DNA from 4 places in the Streptomyces sp. bgisy027 genome. Region 1 is predicted to be linked to each of the others. Evidence: riboswitches for the same ligand, from Rfam matches in the RefSeq annotation. Region 1 holds a riboswitch; each other region holds the start of a gene.
What was found. A riboswitch is a leader RNA that binds a small molecule or an ion and turns the genes downstream of it on or off. The one in region 1 is predicted to bind cyclic di-AMP.
Positions count from the first base shown of each region.

Region 2: linked by a shared signal. The riboswitch ahead of AC3ETA_RS12375 (M23 family metallopeptidase) and the one ahead of AC3ETA_RS26745 (transglycosylase family protein) in region 1 are both predicted to bind cyclic di-AMP.
Region 3: linked by a shared signal. The riboswitch ahead of AC3ETA_RS07520 (C40 family peptidase) and the one ahead of AC3ETA_RS26745 (transglycosylase family protein) in region 1 are both predicted to bind cyclic di-AMP.
Region 4: linked by a shared signal. The riboswitch ahead of AC3ETA_RS29260 (M23 family metallopeptidase) and the one ahead of AC3ETA_RS26745 (transglycosylase family protein) in region 1 are both predicted to bind cyclic di-AMP.

Region 1 covers NZ_JBYIVZ010000027.1:103,281-107,827, forward strand. Annotated here, with positions in the region: gene eno (phosphopyruvate hydratase) at 1-543, opposite strand, end outside; gene AC3ETA_RS26745 (transglycosylase family protein) at 851-1,540, opposite strand; cyclic di-AMP (ydaO/yuaA leader) riboswitch at 1,545-1,744, opposite strand; gene AC3ETA_RS26750 (transglycosylase family protein) at 1,953-3,026, opposite strand; gene AC3ETA_RS26755 (cytochrome P450 family protein) at 3,193-4,473, opposite strand.
Region 2 covers NZ_JBYIVZ010000009.1:193,273-197,819, reverse strand. Annotated here, with positions in the region: gene AC3ETA_RS12385 (M16 family metallopeptidase) at 1-1,006, shown strand, start outside; gene AC3ETA_RS12380 (M16 family metallopeptidase) at 1,003-2,391, shown strand; cyclic di-AMP (ydaO/yuaA leader) riboswitch at 2,604-2,769, shown strand; gene AC3ETA_RS12375 (M23 family metallopeptidase) at 2,782-3,567, shown strand; gene AC3ETA_RS12370 (GntR family transcriptional regulator) at 3,756-4,451, shown strand.
Region 3 covers NZ_JBYIVZ010000005.1:196,899-201,445, forward strand. Annotated here, with positions in the region: gene pcrA (DNA helicase PcrA) at 1-2,138, opposite strand, end outside; cyclic di-AMP (ydaO/yuaA leader) riboswitch at 2,493-2,662, shown strand; gene AC3ETA_RS07520 (C40 family peptidase) at 2,671-3,843, shown strand; gene AC3ETA_RS07525 (tellurite resistance/C4-dicarboxylate transporter family protein) at 4,160-4,547, shown strand, end outside.
Region 4 covers NZ_JBYIVZ010000032.1:20,033-24,579, forward strand. Annotated here, with positions in the region: gene AC3ETA_RS29255 (PrsW family intramembrane metalloprotease) at 1-743, shown strand, start outside; gene AC3ETA_RS29260 (M23 family metallopeptidase) at 866-1,891, opposite strand; cyclic di-AMP (ydaO/yuaA leader) riboswitch at 1,903-2,060, opposite strand; tRNA gene AC3ETA_RS29265 (tRNA-Met) at 2,390-2,463, opposite strand; gene AC3ETA_RS29270 (dihydrofolate reductase family protein) at 2,577-3,710, opposite strand; gene AC3ETA_RS29275 (MarR family winged helix-turn-helix transcriptional regulator) at 3,778-4,293, shown strand; gene AC3ETA_RS29280 (GTP cyclohydrolase II) at 4,416-4,547, shown strand, end outside.

The DNA.
Region 1 (4,547 bases):
CCAGCGCAGCGCCTCGGAGAAGGACTCCGCGCCGATCGGGGCGATCATGAACTCCTGGATGTCGACGTTGGAGTCCGCGTGGGATCCGCCGTTGAGGATGTTCATCATCGGGACGGGCAGCAGGTGCGCGTTCGGGCCACCCAGGTAGCGGAACAGCGGCAGGTCGGACGCCTCGGAGGCGGCGTGGGCGACGGCGAGGGAGACGCCGAGGATGGCGTTGGCGCCGAGGGAGCCCTTGTTGTCGGTGGCGTCCAGGTCGAACATGGCCTGGTCGATCAGGCGCTGCTCGGTGGCGTCGTAGCCGACCAGCTCCGGGCCGATCTGCTCGATGACGGCGAGGACGGCCTTCTCGACACCCTTGCCCTGGTAACGGTTCGGGTCACCGTCGCGGAGCTCGATGGCCTCGAAGGCACCCGTCGAGGCGCCGGACGGAACGGCGGCACGACCCGTGCTGCCGTCGTCGAGGCCGACCTCGACCTCGACCGTGGGATTGCCTCGGGAGTCCAGGATTTCCCGGGCTACGACGACGTCGATGGACGGCACGAGCATCTCCTTCTTGGGATGTGACGCGGGTACGCGGTCCGCGGAGGGACTGCGGGACGAGCCTAACCGGCTCCGGGCATCAGACCAGCGGTCGACCGCCCCGTGGACAGAACCGAGAGTAAATTGTTTCCGAACGGAACAAAGAGGCGGTACAAAAAGACCCCGCCCCGGTGCGTACGGGGGAAGACGCACCGAGGCGGGGAGTTCGTGGGGACGGGGGCCCTCACGACGCCTTCACTATGAGGTCCACGGCTGTGAAGGCGCCGTGGTTCAGCTGTCGGCCACGCATCGCCGTGGCCGCGCCCTCTTACTTCAGGTGCAGCTGCTGACCGGGGTAGATCAGGTCGGCGTCCTCGACGATGTCCTTGTTCAGCTCGAAGAGCTTCTCCCAGCCGCCCTTGACGTCGTGCTCGGCCGCGATCGTGCTGAGGGTGTCACCCTTGGCGACCTTGTACTCGCCGTCGCCCTTCTCGACCTTCTTGCCGGCCGGGGTGGTGACGGTCTTGGTGCTCTTCTCGGCGGCCGGGCGGTCGGCGGAGCGGGAGGCCGACTGCTGCTCGGAGGAGCGCGTGGTGGACTCGGTGCTCTGCGAGGAGCCGCCGGCGGAGGAGCCGGTGTACGCGGCGCTGGACAGGCCGGTGCCGCAGTGCGGCCAGGCACCCTTGCCCTGGCCCGCGAGGACCTTCTCGGCTATCTCGATCTGCTGGGACTTGGTGGCCTGGTCGGCGGTGGAGGCATAGGCGGTACCGCCGTACGCGGCCCAGGTGGAGGCGGAGAACTGCAGACCGCCGTAGTAGCCGTTGCCGGTGTTGATCGACCAGTTGCCGCCGGACTCGCACTGGGCGACGGCGTCCCACTCGGAGGCGGTGGCGGCCGAGGCGTTGCCGGCGGCCATCAGCGGGGCGGCGACGGCGGCGGCACCGGTGACGCCGACGACGGCGATGGCGCGAGCGGCCTTGGACGGACGACGGTGCTTGCCCTTGCTGGAAAACAGCATGGTTGGATCCCCTCACCGACGCCTACGAGGTGAGCTGTCGGGTTCGGGCCGGTTGAGTTGCCCGGCCGCGCACGCTCGCCTCTCGGCTCCCGCTGCGCGACTTCACCCCGAGCCGGTTCCGGCGGTGCGGCCCCGAAGGACCTCAACCGCCGGACCCGGCGCAAACCTTGGGTCCCCCGCTCCTGCCTACGGCGCATGACGCGACGACTGTTCCCGTACGGCCGCCGGCAGGATTCGGCGTGACGGCCGCAGGGGCCCGCACTGGTGGCGAGCGGTCACGACCGTAGACACGCGATTCGCGGAATTTCAAAGACGATCAGGGCTTCTGAGATCTATCTCTCACTGCTTTCAAAACGGACATTCAACGCGAAACATGACGTGAACTGCCGCTGTTTTTCGCCCTGTTCGACCGCTATTCGACGGGGACGTCCAGCGTCTGACCGGGAGCGATGCGGTCGGCGTCGGCGCCGATGGCCTTCTCGTTCGCCCGGTACAGCGCACGCCATCCACCCTCAAGGTCAAGGGAGTCGGCGATGGAGGCGAGCGTGTCGCCCTCGCGGACCTTGTAGGAGGCGTGGCGTCCGGCGGACTTGGTGGTCGCCTCGGCGGTGCCGCTCTCGTGGGCGCTGGGGCCGCGATGCCGGCCGGTGCCGTTCGTCGCCCGCTCGACCGCATCGTCGGCATCGTTGACCGAACCGGTGTCGACGAGGCTCCAGGAACCGGCATCCTGCGACCAGTTGTCCTGATTGTCCGCTTCGGACTCCTCGACGGGCGAGCCCTCCGGCGACTGCGAGGCCGTCGCCTCGGGTGACGTGTCAGACTTCGAGGACTTGTCGGACCCACCGGATGAAGACGGCGAAGAAGAGGACTTCCCGGGCGATTCGGACGAAGCGTCCGGAGTGCCGCTCGCCGACTGCGAGGGGTCGCCGGACGGCGTCGACGCGTCGGAGGAATCACCCGAGTCGGACTCACCGGATGAGTCAGATGAATCTGATGCATCAGATGAATTCGACGAGCTGGACGAGTTGGATGAATCGAGCAAACCGGAGGATCCGGACACCTCGGAGGGTGAGCCGTCCTCCACCCCGGTGTCGAGTTCGACCGATCCGGACTTCTTGGTGAGCCCGTTGAGCACCGCGCACGTACCCCACGGCTTGGTCCCCTGGTCCGCCAGGATCTCCTGCGCCACGGCGATCTGCTGCGAGCGGCTGGCCAGGTCGGGGCTGGTGGCGTAGTCGAGGCCGCCGTACTGCTCCCAGTCGTCCTGGGTCAACTGGAGTCCGCCGTACTGCCCGTTGCCGTCGTCGGCGCTCCACGAGCCGCCGCTCTCGCACTCGGCCACCTTGTCCCAGACGGTGCCGTCGGCAGCGCTCGCGCCACTGGCGCCGAGGAGCGGGATGGCGATCGCGGACCCGGTGACTCCGGCCGCGACGAGGAGAGCCGGAGCCTGACGGGGGCGACGGTGACGACCGTTCCCGGAGAGCATGCGGGGACCTTTCGCGAGGCAGCACTGAACACGGCGCTCAAAACCTGGACGCCCTGTTGATCCGTGAACGTATAGGCAGACGATCACTTGTCACAAGTTAATGCCGCGCAGATCACGTGAAGATCACAGACATGAGCACGCGTCATGTTTGCCGAGGTGGACGTACTCACCCAACGGGGGTGAACTCCACCGGAAGCGTACGCAGTCCGCGCATGATGAGACCGCCCCGCCACCTCAACTCCCCCGGATCCACGGCGAGTCGGAGATCCGGGAGGCGGGTGAGGAGCGTGGCGAGCGCGGTCTGGCCCTCCAGACGGGCCAGCGGGGCGCCGAGGCAGTAGTGGATGCCGTGGCCGTAGCCGAGGTGCTGGTTGTCGCGGCGGCCGAGGTCCAGGACGTCGGGGTCGGCGAACCGCTCCGGGTCCCGGTCGGCGGCGGCCAGAACGACCAGGACGGGGTCGCCGGCCGCGATGTCCTGCCCGCCGATGGTGAGCGGCTCGGTGGCGAAGCGCCAGGTGGCGAGCTCGACCGGGCCGTCGTAGCGCAGGAGTTCCTCGACGCCGGTTTCCAGCAGGGCGGTGTTGTTGGCGGCCAGTGAGGTCTGCAGGCGGGCGCGCTGCTCGGGGTGGGTGAGCAGGGCGAACGTGCCGTTGCCGATGAGGTTGACAGTCGTCTCGAAGCCGGCGAACAGCAGGATGAAGGCCATGGCCGCGGCCTCGTTCTCGGTGAGGTGCTCACCGTGGTCGGAGGCGCGGATGAGACCGGAGATGAGGTCCTCGCCGGAGTCGGGGGTGGCCGGAAGTGCCTCCCGCTTGCGGTGGATCAGGTCGGCCAGATAGCCGCGCATCTTCTTCACGGACCGCGCGACCCCGCCCCTCGGGCCGCCCTGGTGCCGGATCATCATGCCCGCCCAGTCCCGGAAGTCGTCCTGGTCCTCGCGCGGAACGCCCAGCAGGTCGCAGATCGCGTAGATGGGGAGCGGGAAGGCGAACTCGTGGATGAGGTCGGCGCTCCCCTCCGCCGCGAACCGGTCGATGAGCTGATCGGTGAGCTCCTGCACCCGTGGCGCGAACTCGGCGACCCTGCGGGGTGTGAACGCCTTGGAGACGAGCCGGCGGAGCCTGGTGTGGTCCGGCGGATCGATGTTGAGCAGATGCGTCATCAGGTCGGCCTTGCGCTCCCCCGGGATGCCGGTCTTGCCCTTGGCATGCGCGGGTTCGACGTGGTGGGCCGGGTTCTTGGAGAGCCGGTTGTCGGCGAGCGTCTGCTTGGCGTCGGCGTACCGGGTGACCAGCCAGGCCTCCACCCCGCTGGGGAGCCGTGTCCGGTGCACGGGCGCGTGTTCCCGGAGCCAGGCGTAGGCGGGGTAGGGGTCCGTCGCGAACTCCCAGGTGAAGAGTTCGGGGGCCTCGGTGAGGGGGGTCGGGGGGTGGGGCTGGTTGGTCACTCCTTGACGGTATCCGGAGGGGGAGAGAGGCGCGGAGACGGTATCCGCAAGGGGGGAGAGGCGCCGAGACGGTA
Region 2 (4,547 bases), on a different contig from region 1:
GACGGCGCTCGACGAGGTGAGCCTGGAGAACCAGCGCGACGTCGTCAAGAACGAGCGCCGCCAGCGCTACGACAACGTCCCGTACGGCACGGCCTTCGAAAAGCTGACCGCGCTGTCGTACCCCGACGGACACCCCTACCACCACACTCCGATCGGTTCGATGGCCGACCTGGACGCGGCGAGCCTGGAGGACGCCCGCGCGTTCTTCCGCACCTACTACGCGCCCAACAACGCCGTCCTGTCCGTCGTCGGCGACATCGACCCGGAGCAGACGCTCGCCTGGGTCGAGAAGTACTTCGGCTCCATCCCGGGCCACGACGGCAAGCCCGCCCCGCGCGACGGCTCGCTGCCGGAGGTCATCGGCGAGCAGTTGCGCGAGGTCGTCGAGGAGAACGTCCCCGCGCGGGCGCTGATGGCCGCCTACCGCCTCCCGAGCGACGGCACGCGCGAGTGCGACGCCGCCGACCTGGCGCTGACCGTCCTGGGCGGCGGCGAGTCCTCCCGCCTCTACAACCGCCTCGTGCGGCGCGACCGTACGGCTGTGGCGGCCGGCTTCGGCCTGCTGCGCCTGGCCGGCGCGCCCTCGCTGGGCTGGCTGGACGTGAAGACCTCCGGCGACGTCGAGGTGCCCGTCATCGAGTCGGCCGTCGACGAGGAGCTCGCCCGCTTCGCGCAGGAGGGCCCCACCGCCGAGGAGATGGAGCGCGCGCAGGCCCAGCTGGAGCGCGAGTGGCTGGACCGGCTCGGCACCGTCGCGGGCCGCGCCGACGAACTGTGCCGCTACGCCGTCCTGTTCGGCGACCCGCAGCTGGCCTTCACCGCCGTGCAGCGCGTCCTCGACGTCACCGCCGAGGAGGTCAAGGCCGTCGCCCAGGCCCGGCTGCGCCCTGACAACCGCGCGGTGCTCGTGTACGAGCCGGTCGGTGACGAGGCCGAGGAACTGGAGGCCGCCGCCACCGCCGGGGCCGCCCCCGCCACCGACGAGAACGAGGAGTCGGCGCAGTGACCGAGCTCGCCAGCATGGAGTTCCACCCGCAGCCCCAGGCGGGCCAGGCCCGGCCCTGGGCCTTCCCGGCGCCCGAGCGCGGCAAGCTGGACAACGGCCTCACGGTCCTGCGCTGCCACCGCCCCGGCCAGCAGGTCGTCGCCGTCGAGGTCCTCCTGGACACACCCCTGGACGCCGAGCCGAAGGGCCTCGACGGCATCGCCACGATCATGGCGCGCGCCCTGTCCGAGGGCACCGACAAGCACACCGCCGAGGAGTTCGCAGCCGAGCTGGAGCGCTGCGGCGCCACGCTCGACGCCTACGCCGACCACCCCGGCGTCCGGGTCAGCCTGGAAGTGCCCGTCTCCCGCCTGCCCAAGGCGCTCGGCCTGCTCGCCGACGCCCTGAGGGCGCCCGCGTTCGAGGACAGCGAGGTCGAGCGCCTGGTGAACAACCGGCTCGACGAGATCCCGCACGAGCTGGCCAACCCCTCGCGCCGCGCCGCCAAGGAGCTCTCCAAGGAGCTGTTCCCGGCGACGGCGCGCATGTCCCGCCCGCGCCAGGGCACCGAGGAGACCGTCGCCGACATCGACTCGGCGTCCGTACGCGCCTTCTACGAGCGGCACGTACGCCCCGCCACCTCCACCGTCGTGGTCGTCGGCGACCTCACCGGCGTCGACCTCGACACCCTGCTCGGCGACACCCTGGGTGCCTGGACCGGCTCCCCGGGCGAGACGCGCGCGGTCGCGCCGGTCATCGCGGACGACACCGGCCGGGTCGTCATCGTCGACCGCCCCGGCGCCGTCCAGACGCAGCTGCTGATCGGTCGTATCGGCCCCGACCGGCACGACCGCGTGTGGCCCGCGCAGGTGCTCGGCACCTACTGCCTCGGCGGCACCCTCACCTCCCGTCTGGACAAGGTCCTGCGCGAGGAGAAGGGCTACACCTACGGTGTGCGGGCCTTCGGCCAGGTGCTGCGCTCCGCCCCGGACGGCACGGGCGCGGCGATGCTCGCCATCAGCGGCTCCGTCGACACCCCGCACACCGGTCCGGCCCTGGACGACCTCTGGAAGGTCCTGCGCGGTGTAGCGGCCGAAGGCCTCACCGACGCCGAGCGGGACTTCGCCGTGCAGAACCTCGTCGGGGTGGCGCCGCTGAAGTACGAGACCGCGGCGTCCGTGGCCAACACGCTGGCCGACCAGGTCGAGCAGCACCTGCCCGACGACTACCAGGCGACGCTCTACCAGCAGCTGGCCGCGACCGGCACGGTCGAGGCCACGGCGGCGGCCGTGAGCGCCTTCCCGGTCGACCGTCTGGTGACGATCCTGGTCGGTGACGCGGCCGAGATCCGGGAGCCCGTCGAGGCCCTCGGCATCGGTGAAGTCACGGTCGTGGCAGCCGAGTAGAGGACGGGCTCGCGCCGTCCGGCGCACGCGCCTGCAGAGGCCCTGGTGACCTTTGAGTCACCAGGGCCCCTTTATGCCCGAATTGAGGGAGAGGCTGCCTGTCTGGCCTGTGGGATGCGCTACAAAAGCCGCGATCCGTTTGGGGATTGAAAGACGCCGCGTTTAGCGTCTTCCGGGCTGTTCGTCAGGCAGTGCGCCGCGCCCGCGGCACCGGACAGCCATCGCCGAGTCCCCGTACGGCGCGAGCCAGGGGAGCCGGGGACCCACCCGTAGTCCCTGGGGTGAATCGGACGCCCGCGCGAGTCGCGAGGGGGTCCGTAGGAGACCTTCCTGCTCCGAACCCGTCAGCTAACCCGGTAGGCGAGAGGGAAGGAAAGGATCAGCCACTTCATGGCGTTCACCTGCGCCACGGGGAAGAACCGCCCCACCGGGAAGCACCGTAAGCCCGGCCGGTTCGAGCGCACCACCGCCCGCGCGGCCGGAGTCGCCGCGCTCACCGCCACCGGAGTCGTCGGCACCCTGGCCGCCCCCGCGCTGGCCGCCGAGCCCGCCGCGGAGCAGACCGGCCTCATCCCCGTCGTCACCGTCGAGAACTCCATCGCGGACCAGATCGACGCCCAGGCCATCGCCCAGGAGCGGGCCGCCGCGGAGGCCGCCGCCGCGAAGAAGGCCGCTCAGGAGGCCGCCCGCGAGAAGGCGGCCGCGAAGGCGAAGGCGGAGCGCGAGGCCAAGGAACGTGCCGCCCGCGAGGCCGAGCGCAAGCGTCTGCTGTCGTACGTCGCCCCGATCGCCGGCTCGTACGTCTCCACCGGCTACAAGTCCGGCGGTGCCGTCTGGTCCTCCGGCAGCCACACCGGCGTCGACTTCCACGCCGCCGCCGGCACCTCCGTCCACGCGGTCGGCTCCGGCACCGTCGTGGAGGCCGGCTGGGGCGGGGCGTACGGCAACAGCATCGTGATCAAGATGAACGACGGCACGTACACGCAGTACGGCCACCTGTCGTCCATCGGCGTCTCGGTCGGCCAGGCCGTCACCCCCGGCCAGCAGATAGGCCTGTCCGGCGCCACCGGCAACGTCACCGGGCCGCACCTGCACTTCGAGGCCCGCACGACGCCGGAGTACGGCTCCGACATCGACCCCGTCGCCTATCTGCGCGGCCACGGCGTGAACGTCTGACGCCACCACCGCAGCGTCCTCGAAGCCCCGGCTCTCAAGCCGGGGCTTTCGCTCTTTCCGGACGTTACGCTGACCAAAAAATATCCATGGATTCCGGCCCGCCGTCGGAAATTCCGGCCGGTTGCAATAGAGTCCTCGGGAACACGTCATTCGTCGACGTTTCACGGGGATTAAGGCGGAGGTCGGTCATGCGTATTCCGGCGCACTCGGTGTGCACGGCGATCCGGGACGACATCGTCGCGGGTGTCTACGAGCGCGGCAGCCGGCTCACCGAGGAACTGCTCGCCCGCCGCTACGGCGTCTCCCGAGTCCCCGTGCGGGAGGCCCTGCGCACCCTGGAGGCAGAGGGCTTCGTGGTGACCCGGCGCCACGCGGGCGCGTGCGTCGCCGAACCGACCGAACAGGAGGCCGCCGACCTGCTGGAGATGCGCGGCCTGCTGGAGCCGCTGGGTGCCTCCCGGGCCGCCCAGCGGCGCACCGAGGCCCATCTGAAGGTCCTGCGCGGCCTGGTCAGGCTGGGGCAGGAGCGGGCCAAGCGGGGGAACAGCGACGACCTGCGCTCCCTGGGCAGCTGGTTCCACGAGACGCTCGCCCAGTCCACCGGCAGCCCCGCCCTGACCTCGATACTGGCCCAGTTGCGCCACAAGATCGCCTGGATGTACGCCGTGGAGGCGCCCGCCGATCCCGTGGAGTCCTGGACCGAGCACGGCGCGATCGTGGACGCGGTGGCGCGCGGTGACGGCGAACGCGCCCGCGCGATCACCGCCCTGCACACCGAGCGCTCCCTCGCCGCGCACCGTCTGCGGTTCGGCACGGGCGGTGAGCGCGCGGAGCGTGTGAGGAATTCGCAACATCCCGTAAACATGCCGAGTCTGCGGCATTAACACAGGCGCCGTATACAAAGAGGAGATATTCGGCGGCGGGGAATTTCCGCTGCCCTTTTTCGGATGCATCGCCGCCGTGCCGAGAATTCCGCCGGC
Region 3 (4,547 bases), on a different contig from region 1:
TTGTACGACGGCTGCCCCCACGCGCTGCGCATCGCCGAGCGCGTCAGATACAGCCGCTCACGCGCGCGCGTGATGCCGACGTACGCGAGCCGCCGCTCCTCCTCCAGTTCCTTGTTCTGGCCGAGGGCGCGCATGTGCGGGAAGACGCCGTCCTCCATGCCGGTGAGGAAGACGACCGGGAACTCCAGGCCCTTGGCGGTGTGGAGGGTCATCAGGGTGATGACGCCGGAGCCGTCCTCCTCCTCGTCCGGGATCTGGTCGGAGTCGGCGACCAGCGCGACCCGCTCCAGGAAGTCCGAGAGTCCTCCGGTGGCCTCGCCCTCACCCGTCTCCTGCTCGAACTCCAGGGCGACGGCCGCGAGTTCCTGGAGGTTCTCGATACGCGTCTCGTCCTGCGGGTCGGTGGAGGCCTGCAACTCGGCCAGATAGCCGGTCCGTTCCAGAACCGCCTCCAGCACGGTCGCCGGCCCGGCCCCCGACTCGACGATCGTACGGAGCTCCTCCATCAGCGTGTTGAACCGCTTGACGGCGTTGGTGGACCGCGCGGCCATCCCGTACGCCTCGTCGACGCGCTTGAGCGCCTGCGGGAAGCTGATCTTCTCTCGCTGCGACAGCGCGTCGATCATCGCCTCGGCGCGCTCGCCGATGCCCCGCTTGGGCACGTTCAGGATCCGTCGCAGCGGCACGGAGTCCTCGGGGTTGGCCAGCACCCGCAGGTAGGCGAGGACGTCCCGGACCTCCTTGCGCTCGTAGAAGCGGACCCCGCCGACCACCTTGTAGGGCAGCCCGACGCGGATGAAGATCTCCTCGAAGACACGGGACTGGGCGTTCGTCCGGTAGAAGACGGCGACGTCGCCGGCCTTCGCGTCGCCCGCGTCCGTCAGTCGGTCTATCTCCTCGGCGACGAACTGCGCCTCGTCGTGCTCGGTGTCCGCGACATAGCCGGTGATGCGCGCGCCCGCGCCCGCGTTGGTCCACAGGTTCTTGGGGCGGCGGGACTCGTTGCGCTCGATGACGGCGTTGGCTGCGGTCAGGATCGTCTGCGTGGAGCGGTAGTTCTGCTCCAGCAGGATCGTCGTCGCGTCCGGGTAGTCCTCCTCGAACTGGAGGATGTTGCGGATGGTGGCGCCCCGGAAGGCGTAGATCGACTGGTCGGCGTCACCCACCACGCACAGCTCGGCGGGCGGGACGTCGTGCGCGCTCGGCGGCACGTCGACGGGGTGCTCGCCGGTCCCGACGAGCTCGCGCACCAGCGCGTACTGGGCGTGGTTGGTGTCCTGGTACTCGTCCACCAGCACATGGCGGAAGCGCCGGCGGTAGTGCTCGGCGACGTCCGGGAAGGCGCGCAGCAGGTTGACCGTCGTCATGATCAGGTCGTCGAAGTCGAGGGCGTTGGCCTCCCGCAACCGCGACTGGTACAGGGCGTACGCCTGAGCGAGGGTCTTCTCGAAGCCGTCCGTCGCCTGGGCGGCGAAGTCCTCCTCGTCGATCAGCTCGTTCTTCAGGTTGCTGATCTTGGCGCTGAAGGACTTGGGCGGGTACCGCTTGGGATCGAGATCCAGATCACGGCACACGAGCGCCATGAGCCGCTTGCTGTCGGCGGCGTCGTAGATCGAGAACGACGAGGTGAACCCGAGCTTCTTGCTCTCCCGGCGCAGGATGCGCACGCACGCGCTGTGGAACGTCATCACCCACATCGCGTTGGCACGCGGGCCGACGAGCTGCTCGACACGCTCCTTCATCTCGCCCGCGGCCTTGTTGGTGAAGGTGATCGCGAGGATCTGCCCCGGATGCACGTTCCGCTCGGCGAGGAGGTGGGCGATGCGGTGGGTGAGCACACGCGTCTTGCCGGAGCCGGCGCCGGCCACGATGAGCAGCGGGGTGCCGGAGTGGACGACGGCGGCACGCTGGTTGTCGTTCAGCCCCTCCAGCAGCGCCGCGGCGTCGATGACCGGCCGCGGGGCGCCGTCGCGGTAGTGGTCGTCCCGGTCCGGTGGCACGTCGAACTTCCCACCGAACAGATCGTCCGGAACCGGTTCCGGAGCGTGCTCGTCCTCGGGCGGCGGCGGGTGCTCTTCCTCGTGGGCCCGAGGGGCCTGGAGGTCCGCCAGGAAGCTGTCGTCAAAGAGGCTGCTCATCGCTCTCCGAGTCTAGGCCGCCGCACTGACAGCCCGCCCCCACCCTCGAAACATCACAGCCCCGAACCCCCGACGATCACCCCCCGACCCCCTCCCTCACTCCCAGCAACCGCCCCACCGCAACCCGCAACCGGCCACCCCAGACGGGCATCGACACTCCCAAATCAACCTACTCACCCCTCACGCCCACAAAACCTCGCACGCTCCCCCGAACCAACCACCGCCCGTCGCGTTCTGGACCAAGGTCACGAAAATGTATCGGGCATATCGAACATCAACCTTCACAGGGGCCACACGAGTTGGCTACCGTGCCGGGCAGGCCGTACGACCCCCACCGGCGAACGACGCCGGGCCGCACGGCCTCCGCCGAGTCCGGCGCGCCTCACGGCGACCGGAGCCGGGGACCCACCGAACTTGGGGTGAATCGGCCCGACTTCCCTCCCGGGGACGGGCCGTAGGGCAACCCTTCCGAACCACCCGCCCGAACCCGACAGCTAACTCGGTAGGCGGAACGTGGAAGGAGTCGCCTCCCTTGGCGTCGCACCGCAAGTCGCGTCCCGCCGGTACGCGCGTAGCAGGCATACGCACCCCTGCCCTCGCCACGGCCGCCCTCACGTCCGTGGCCCTGCTGTCCCAGACGGCCAACGCCAGCCCGTCGACGGACGACAAGCCCAGCCTCGAAGAGGTCGAGAAGAAGGTCGACGACCTCTACCGCCAAGCGGAGTCGGCGACCGAGAAGTACAACGCGGCCAAGGACAAGACCGCGAAGCAGCGCAAGCGCGTCGACACCCTCCTCGACGACGTGGCCCAGCGCACCCAGAAGCTCAACGAAGCCCGCGAGGAACTCGGCCGCAACGCGGCCGCCCAGTACCGCACCGGCGCCGCGGCCCCCGACACCGCGACCTTCCTCCTCGCGGACAACCCGCAGGACTACTTCGACCAGACGCAGCTGATGGACCGGATGACCGGCCGTCAGAAGGAGTCGGTCGACGACTACTTCACCCAGCAGTCCGAGACGATGGAGAAGCGCCGGGAGGCCACCCAGAGCCTCGAGACGCTCACCGACTCGCAGAACGACCTCAAGTCCGCCAAGGCCACGGTCCAGCAGAAGCTCTCCGACGCGCGCGAGCTCCTCTCGAAGCTGACGGCCGAGGAGAAGGCCCGCCTCGCCGCGATCGAGAAGCGCAAGCAGGAGGAGGCCGCCCGCAAGGCCGCCGAACTGGCCCGCCAGCAGGCGGAGGCCGAGCGCCAGCGCCAGGAGGAGGCCGCCGCCCAGCAGCAGGAGAGCACCCAGCCTCCCGCCGACTCGGGCACCTCGGACTCATCCTCCGCGGACTCCTCCTACGCCACCAAGGCCGAGAAGGCCCTGGCCTTCGCCCGCTCCCAGATCGGCAAGCCGTACGTCTGGGGCGCAACCGGCCCCGACTCCTACGACTGCTCCGGCCTCACCCAGGCCGCCTGGAAGGCCGCCGGCGTCGACATCCCCCGCGTCACCTACGACCAGGTCAACGCCGGCACCACGGTCCCCCTCTCCAGCGCCCAGCCCGGCGACCTGGTCTTCTTCTACGACGACGTCACCCACGTGGGCATCTACATCGGCAACGGCATGATGATCCACGCCCCCAAACCCGGCACGTACGTCCGCGAGGAGTCGATCTACTACGACGGAGAGTCGTCGATCCACAGCGTGGTCCGCCCGGCCTGAGCGGGAACGGACGCCCCCCGGCACTGGCAGTCGCCCACGGGGCGGCAAGGGGCCGTGCCGAGGGTGTCCGCCCGCAGCGGCGGGCGTCAACAAACAGCACCCTTCTTCGTGCCGGGCAACCGCCCGACCGAGGACGGACACCCCCCAGGCACGTCCCCGACCCACCCCACACCCGCAGGCGCAACGCACGCCCCCACCCAGCGCGACGGGCCGCCGCAGGCATGACCACGAAGGAACCACCTGACACAGGGCGATTTCCCGACACCCCCGAGCGCGCCCCACGGCCATCCCCCACCCCGCTCCATAGCATCGCCCCATGCCCGGCCCCACGACCCCCACCTCCCCCTTCCACACCTGGTGGTCGCAGCGACCCCCCGCAGCCGGCGCCGCGGTCATGGCCACCGGCATCCTCTCGACAGCTCTGCACCAGACGGGCTACGAGACCCTCTCCCGCATCGCCCTCGCCCTCGGCTGCGCAGCCTGGCTCGCCCTGGCCGCCGACTTCACCGCCCGCTTCCTCCAGGACCGCGACAGGTGGCGGAAAGAGGCGGCCACCCCCGCCGCCCTCACCGCCATCGCCGCGACGGCAGTCCTCGGCACCCGCTTCACCACCCTCGGCTGGGTGCCCCTCGCCGAGGCCCTCCTGGCCCTGGCCACCGTGCTCTGGCCGGTGCTCCTCCTGGCGGTCCTGCGCCGCTGGCACC
Region 4 (4,547 bases), on a different contig from region 1:
TCACGGCGGCGACCTTCTTCGTCCGCGTCATCATGTCGCCCTTCGCGCACCCGCTCTTCACCGTCCTGACCGGCATCGGCTTCGGCATCGCCGCGCGGTCGGGCGAGCGCCAGCAGGTGCGCCGCGTCCTGCTCCCGTTCCTCGGCCTGCTGCTCGCCATGGGCATGCACGCCCTGTGGAACGGCTCCTCGGCCTTCGGCGAGTACGGCTTCTTCGCCGTGTACGCGACGCTCATGGTGCCCGCGTTCGGGCTGCTGACCTGGCTGGTGATCTGGACCCGCCAGCGCGAGCTGCGGACCGTGCGCGAGGAGCTGCCCGCCTATGTCGTCGCCGGCTGGCTCTCACCGGGCGAACCGTTCGCGCTGGGCTCGATGCGGGAACGGCGGGTGGCCCGGCAGTACGCGCGCCGGCACGGCGGACGGACGGCGGCACGGACCGTGGCGCAGTACGAGGCCTACGCCACCTCGCTGGCGTTCCTACGGCACCGGGGCCGCCGCGGCCGGGCCGGCGCCGACTTCGTCGTACGGGAACAGGAGTTGCTGCACGCGCTGTGGCACCGCCGGGAGTTCGCCCGCCCGGCCCTGGAGCACGCGGCCGCCGAGCAGTCCTGGCGGGGGCACCAGCACGGGTACGGCCACCCGCACATGGCACCGGTGCCGGTCCACTGGCAGTCCTACGGCCAGGTCGACGGGCCGGGGTACGGCCCGTCGCCATACCCCGCCTACAACCCGTACCGGACGTGACCGGGCCGCGGCTCAGGGGGCGTTGACAGGCCCTGGGGCATGCCGAAACCGGCGGTCCTCGCGTCGGGGGGTCGTCGCCAGGACCGCCGGGGATCAGAAGTGGATACCCGTCTCGGGGTGGGTCAGGGGTTGAGGCCCTTGCCCTGGAGCCAGGCCATCGGGTCGATGCCGCTGGTGCTGCCGCCGGGGTGCACCTCGAGGTGCAGGTGGGCGCCGGTGACGTTGCCCGTGGCGCCGACGCGGCCGATGACGTCGCCCGTGTTCACCTTCTGGCCGACGCTGACGCTGATCGAGGACTGGTGCGCGAACCAGAGCTCGGTGCCGTCGTCGAGGGTGATCTCGGTCTTGTAGCCGTAGGAGCCGTCCCAGCCGGCGAAGGTGACCGTGCCGGAGTGGATCGCCTTGATCAGCGTCCCGGTGGGGGCGGCGAAGTCGAGGCCCGTGTGGTACCCGGAGGACCAGTAGGCGCCGGCCTGACCGAACGTCGAGGTGATCGTGTACGAGGAGGTCGGCAGCGTGTACTGCTTGGCCAACTCGGCGAGGCGCTCGGCCTCGGCCTTCTTGCGGGCCTCCTCCTCGGCGGCGGCCTTCGCGGCGGCGGCCTTGGCCTCGGCTTCCTTCTCCGCCTTGGCGGCCGCTTCCTTGGCCTCCTTCTCGGCGGCGGCGACGGCAGCGGCGGCGGCCTTGCTGTCGATCTGGTCCTGCTGGAGCTCGGCCTGGGCGATGATCCGGCTGCGCAGCGCCTCACCGGCGTCCGAGGTGCCCTGCGCGGTCTGCTCGGTGGTCTCGCCCATCGTGCTGAGCGCGGTGGCCGTGTCCTCGGCGGGCTCGGACGAGTCGTCGGAGATCAGCGGCAGGTCGGGCATGGTGATGGCGACCGGCGGCTTGCCGCTGTTCGCGCTGGCCATGCCGCCCGCGCCGACGGCGGCTATGACGCCGACGCCGAGAACCGTGGAGCTGCGGGCGAGTCCCCCGCCACGCTGCTTGGAGACGCGGTGCCTGCCACGAACGGGGCGAATGGACTCCGCGGTGGGGTTCCACTCCTCGAACGGGCCCTCGTCGGTGCGGTAACGGTCGTAGCCGAAGGTGTCGGTGTCGCGTTGACTCGGCACGAACGGGGCTTGCGGAGCAGGCCGGTTGGACGCCACGTGGGCGTACTCCTTTCCTTCCTTCTCGCCTACCGGGTTAGCTGACGGGTTCGGAGCAGGAAGGTCTCCTACGCGCGTATATCAACCGTGACTTCCCGGCGATATTCGCGCGATTCACCCCAGGGTGGTGGTTCCCCGGCTCCCTTGCGGGACTCGGCGCGTGCGCACGGAGCCGCCTCTTGTGACGGCTGGGACGACCGCGCTGCGTTATCGAACGTTAATAGACGCGAGGTGCGGATTCCAAGCTGTTCCTCTTGATCATTAACGATTTTCGCCCGGACTTACGGGTCACGAGCGGCCTAAATCGGGCGAGTTGGCCAAACCTCAGATGCCACATCGATACTGACGGCGTGTCAGTTGTTATGCGGAGGGCGGTCGTCCGATCACCCCCGGTGACGGCGATCCGAAAGCACACCGAGCCCCGCGGCAACGGGAGTACGGGAGTACGGGAAAACACTCAGGGCCGGAACTGAATCAGTTCCGGCCCTGAGCCTTCAGTAGCGGGGACAGGATTTGAACCTGCGACCTCTGGGTTATGAGCCCAGCGAGCTACCGAGCTGCTCCACCCCGCGTCGGTGAATCCATAGTACGCCATCCGCGGGGCCCGAAGCACACGGCTTTTCCCGGGGGCCGTTCTGACCAGTACGTCTCGGTCAGCGGTGCGGGCCGCGTCACACCGGGGCGGTCAGGGCAGCAGGTGGGCGTTGGGCGCCTTGGCGCGCTCCTCGTACTCCGGCAGCACCAGCACTTCCACGCCCTGCGCCGCCAGCATCCCGCTCCCGTCGGCGCCCGCCACGAAGGTGTCCGGCTCCCGCCAGGCCGTCACCACCCGGCGGACCCCCGCCCGGAGGATCAGCCGCGCGCAGGGCACGGGCCGGGACGAGCGGCGGGTGCACGGCTCCAGGCTGCTGTACACGGTGGCGGACGCGAGCCTGGGATCCCCGGCCGCGATCTTCGCCAGTGCCGCCTCCTCCGCGTGCACATGCGGATCACCGCCCTCCCGGGAGTGCCCGCGCGCAAGTTCGCTCCCGTCGGCCGCGACGACCACCGCGCCGACGCTGAAGGCCGTCTCCGACGGCGGGCACCGCTCCGCCAGCTCGCATGCCAGCGCCAGCCAGTGCCGGTCCGCGGCGGAGGGGAGGGTGCCGGTGCCGGGTGCCGTCGGCGCGTAGCGCATCAGTACGACGTCCTCGATACGGCGCGACTCCAGCAGCCGCAGCCGGCCGCCCTGGTAGCCGCCCGGCCCGAACAGCCGCGGCGCCTCGGGGTCGCCCACGAACAGCGGCGCCAGCACCAGCTGCAACTCGTCCGCCAGCCCCTGTGTCATCAGCTGCGTGTGGACGGTGCCGCCGCCCTCGACCATCAGCCGCTCGACGCCGCGCGCCTCGCGCAGATGGGCCAGCAGGGACCGCCAGTCCAGCTCCGGCCCCAGCGCGACGACGTCCGCCGCGACCGGCTCCCGGCGCAGCCGCTCCGCGCCCTTCTCCGTCGTGTAGACGATCTTGTCGCCGCCGGTGTGCCAGAAGTTCGCCGCCGGGTCCAGCTCGCCGGACGCGCTGACCGTGACCTTCAGCGGGTACTCCGGCCTGCCCGCCGCCACCCGCGCGGCCCGCCGCTCGGCCGAGTTCACCAGCAGCCGCGGGTTGTCCGCCCGGATCGTGCCGGCGCCGATCAGGATGGCGTCCACGGACGCGCGGACCTCGTCGACCCGGTCGAAGTCGGCCGGGCTGGACAGCAGCAGGCGCTCGGGGGTGGTGTCGTCGAGGTAGCCGTCCAGGGAGACGGCGGCGGACAGCAGGACGTAGGGGTACGACGGCATCGGCGCGCTCTCCGGCTCGGCAGACTGCGATCTTGGTTCAAGTTTGAAACAAACCTACACTGGTGGCATGACGACTCGCTGGCTCACCCCCGAGGAGCAGCGCGCCTGGCGCGCGTACATCGGTGCCGTGCACCTGGTGGAGGACGCGCTGGACCGGCAGCTCCAGCAGGAGGCCGGCATGCCGCACATGTACTACTCCATCCTGTCCACCCTGTCCGAGTCCCCGGAACGGCGACTTCGGATGACCGATCTCGCGGAACGGCTGAAGATCACCCGCAGCCGGCTGACGTACGCCGTCACCCGACTGGAGAAGGACGGCCTGGTGCGGCGCGAGAACTGCCGCTGGGACAAGCGGGGCAGCATCGCGGCGCTCACCGACGAGGGCATGACGGTCCTGGCGGGCGCCGCACCGGGTCATGTCGAGACCGTGCGGTCGGCGCTCTTCGACCGGCTGAACCCGGAGCAGGTCGGGCAGCTGGAGGAGATCTTCACGACGGTCACCGAGGGCTTCCAGGGCGACGCGGCGAACACCACCGGGGACGACGTGCCCTGGCGGCGGCGCTCGGCCAAGTCCTGTTCGTGACCAGGACGACATTTCCGACGCAATCCTGTTGATTCAAATTTAAAGCAAGGGGTAGGGTCCTGGATCGAGGGCCTGCTTCAAATCTGAAGCAGACATCCATGTACGGAACCCGGAGAACCCGCATGCCCGACTTCACCGCCGCCACCCAGCGCGCCCGCGTCCGGGTCCCGCTGCGCTTCCAGGACGGCTACCGCGCCGACGCCGAACTCGTCACCTTCCACGGCCTGGCCGACGGCCTGGAGCACGTGGCCGTC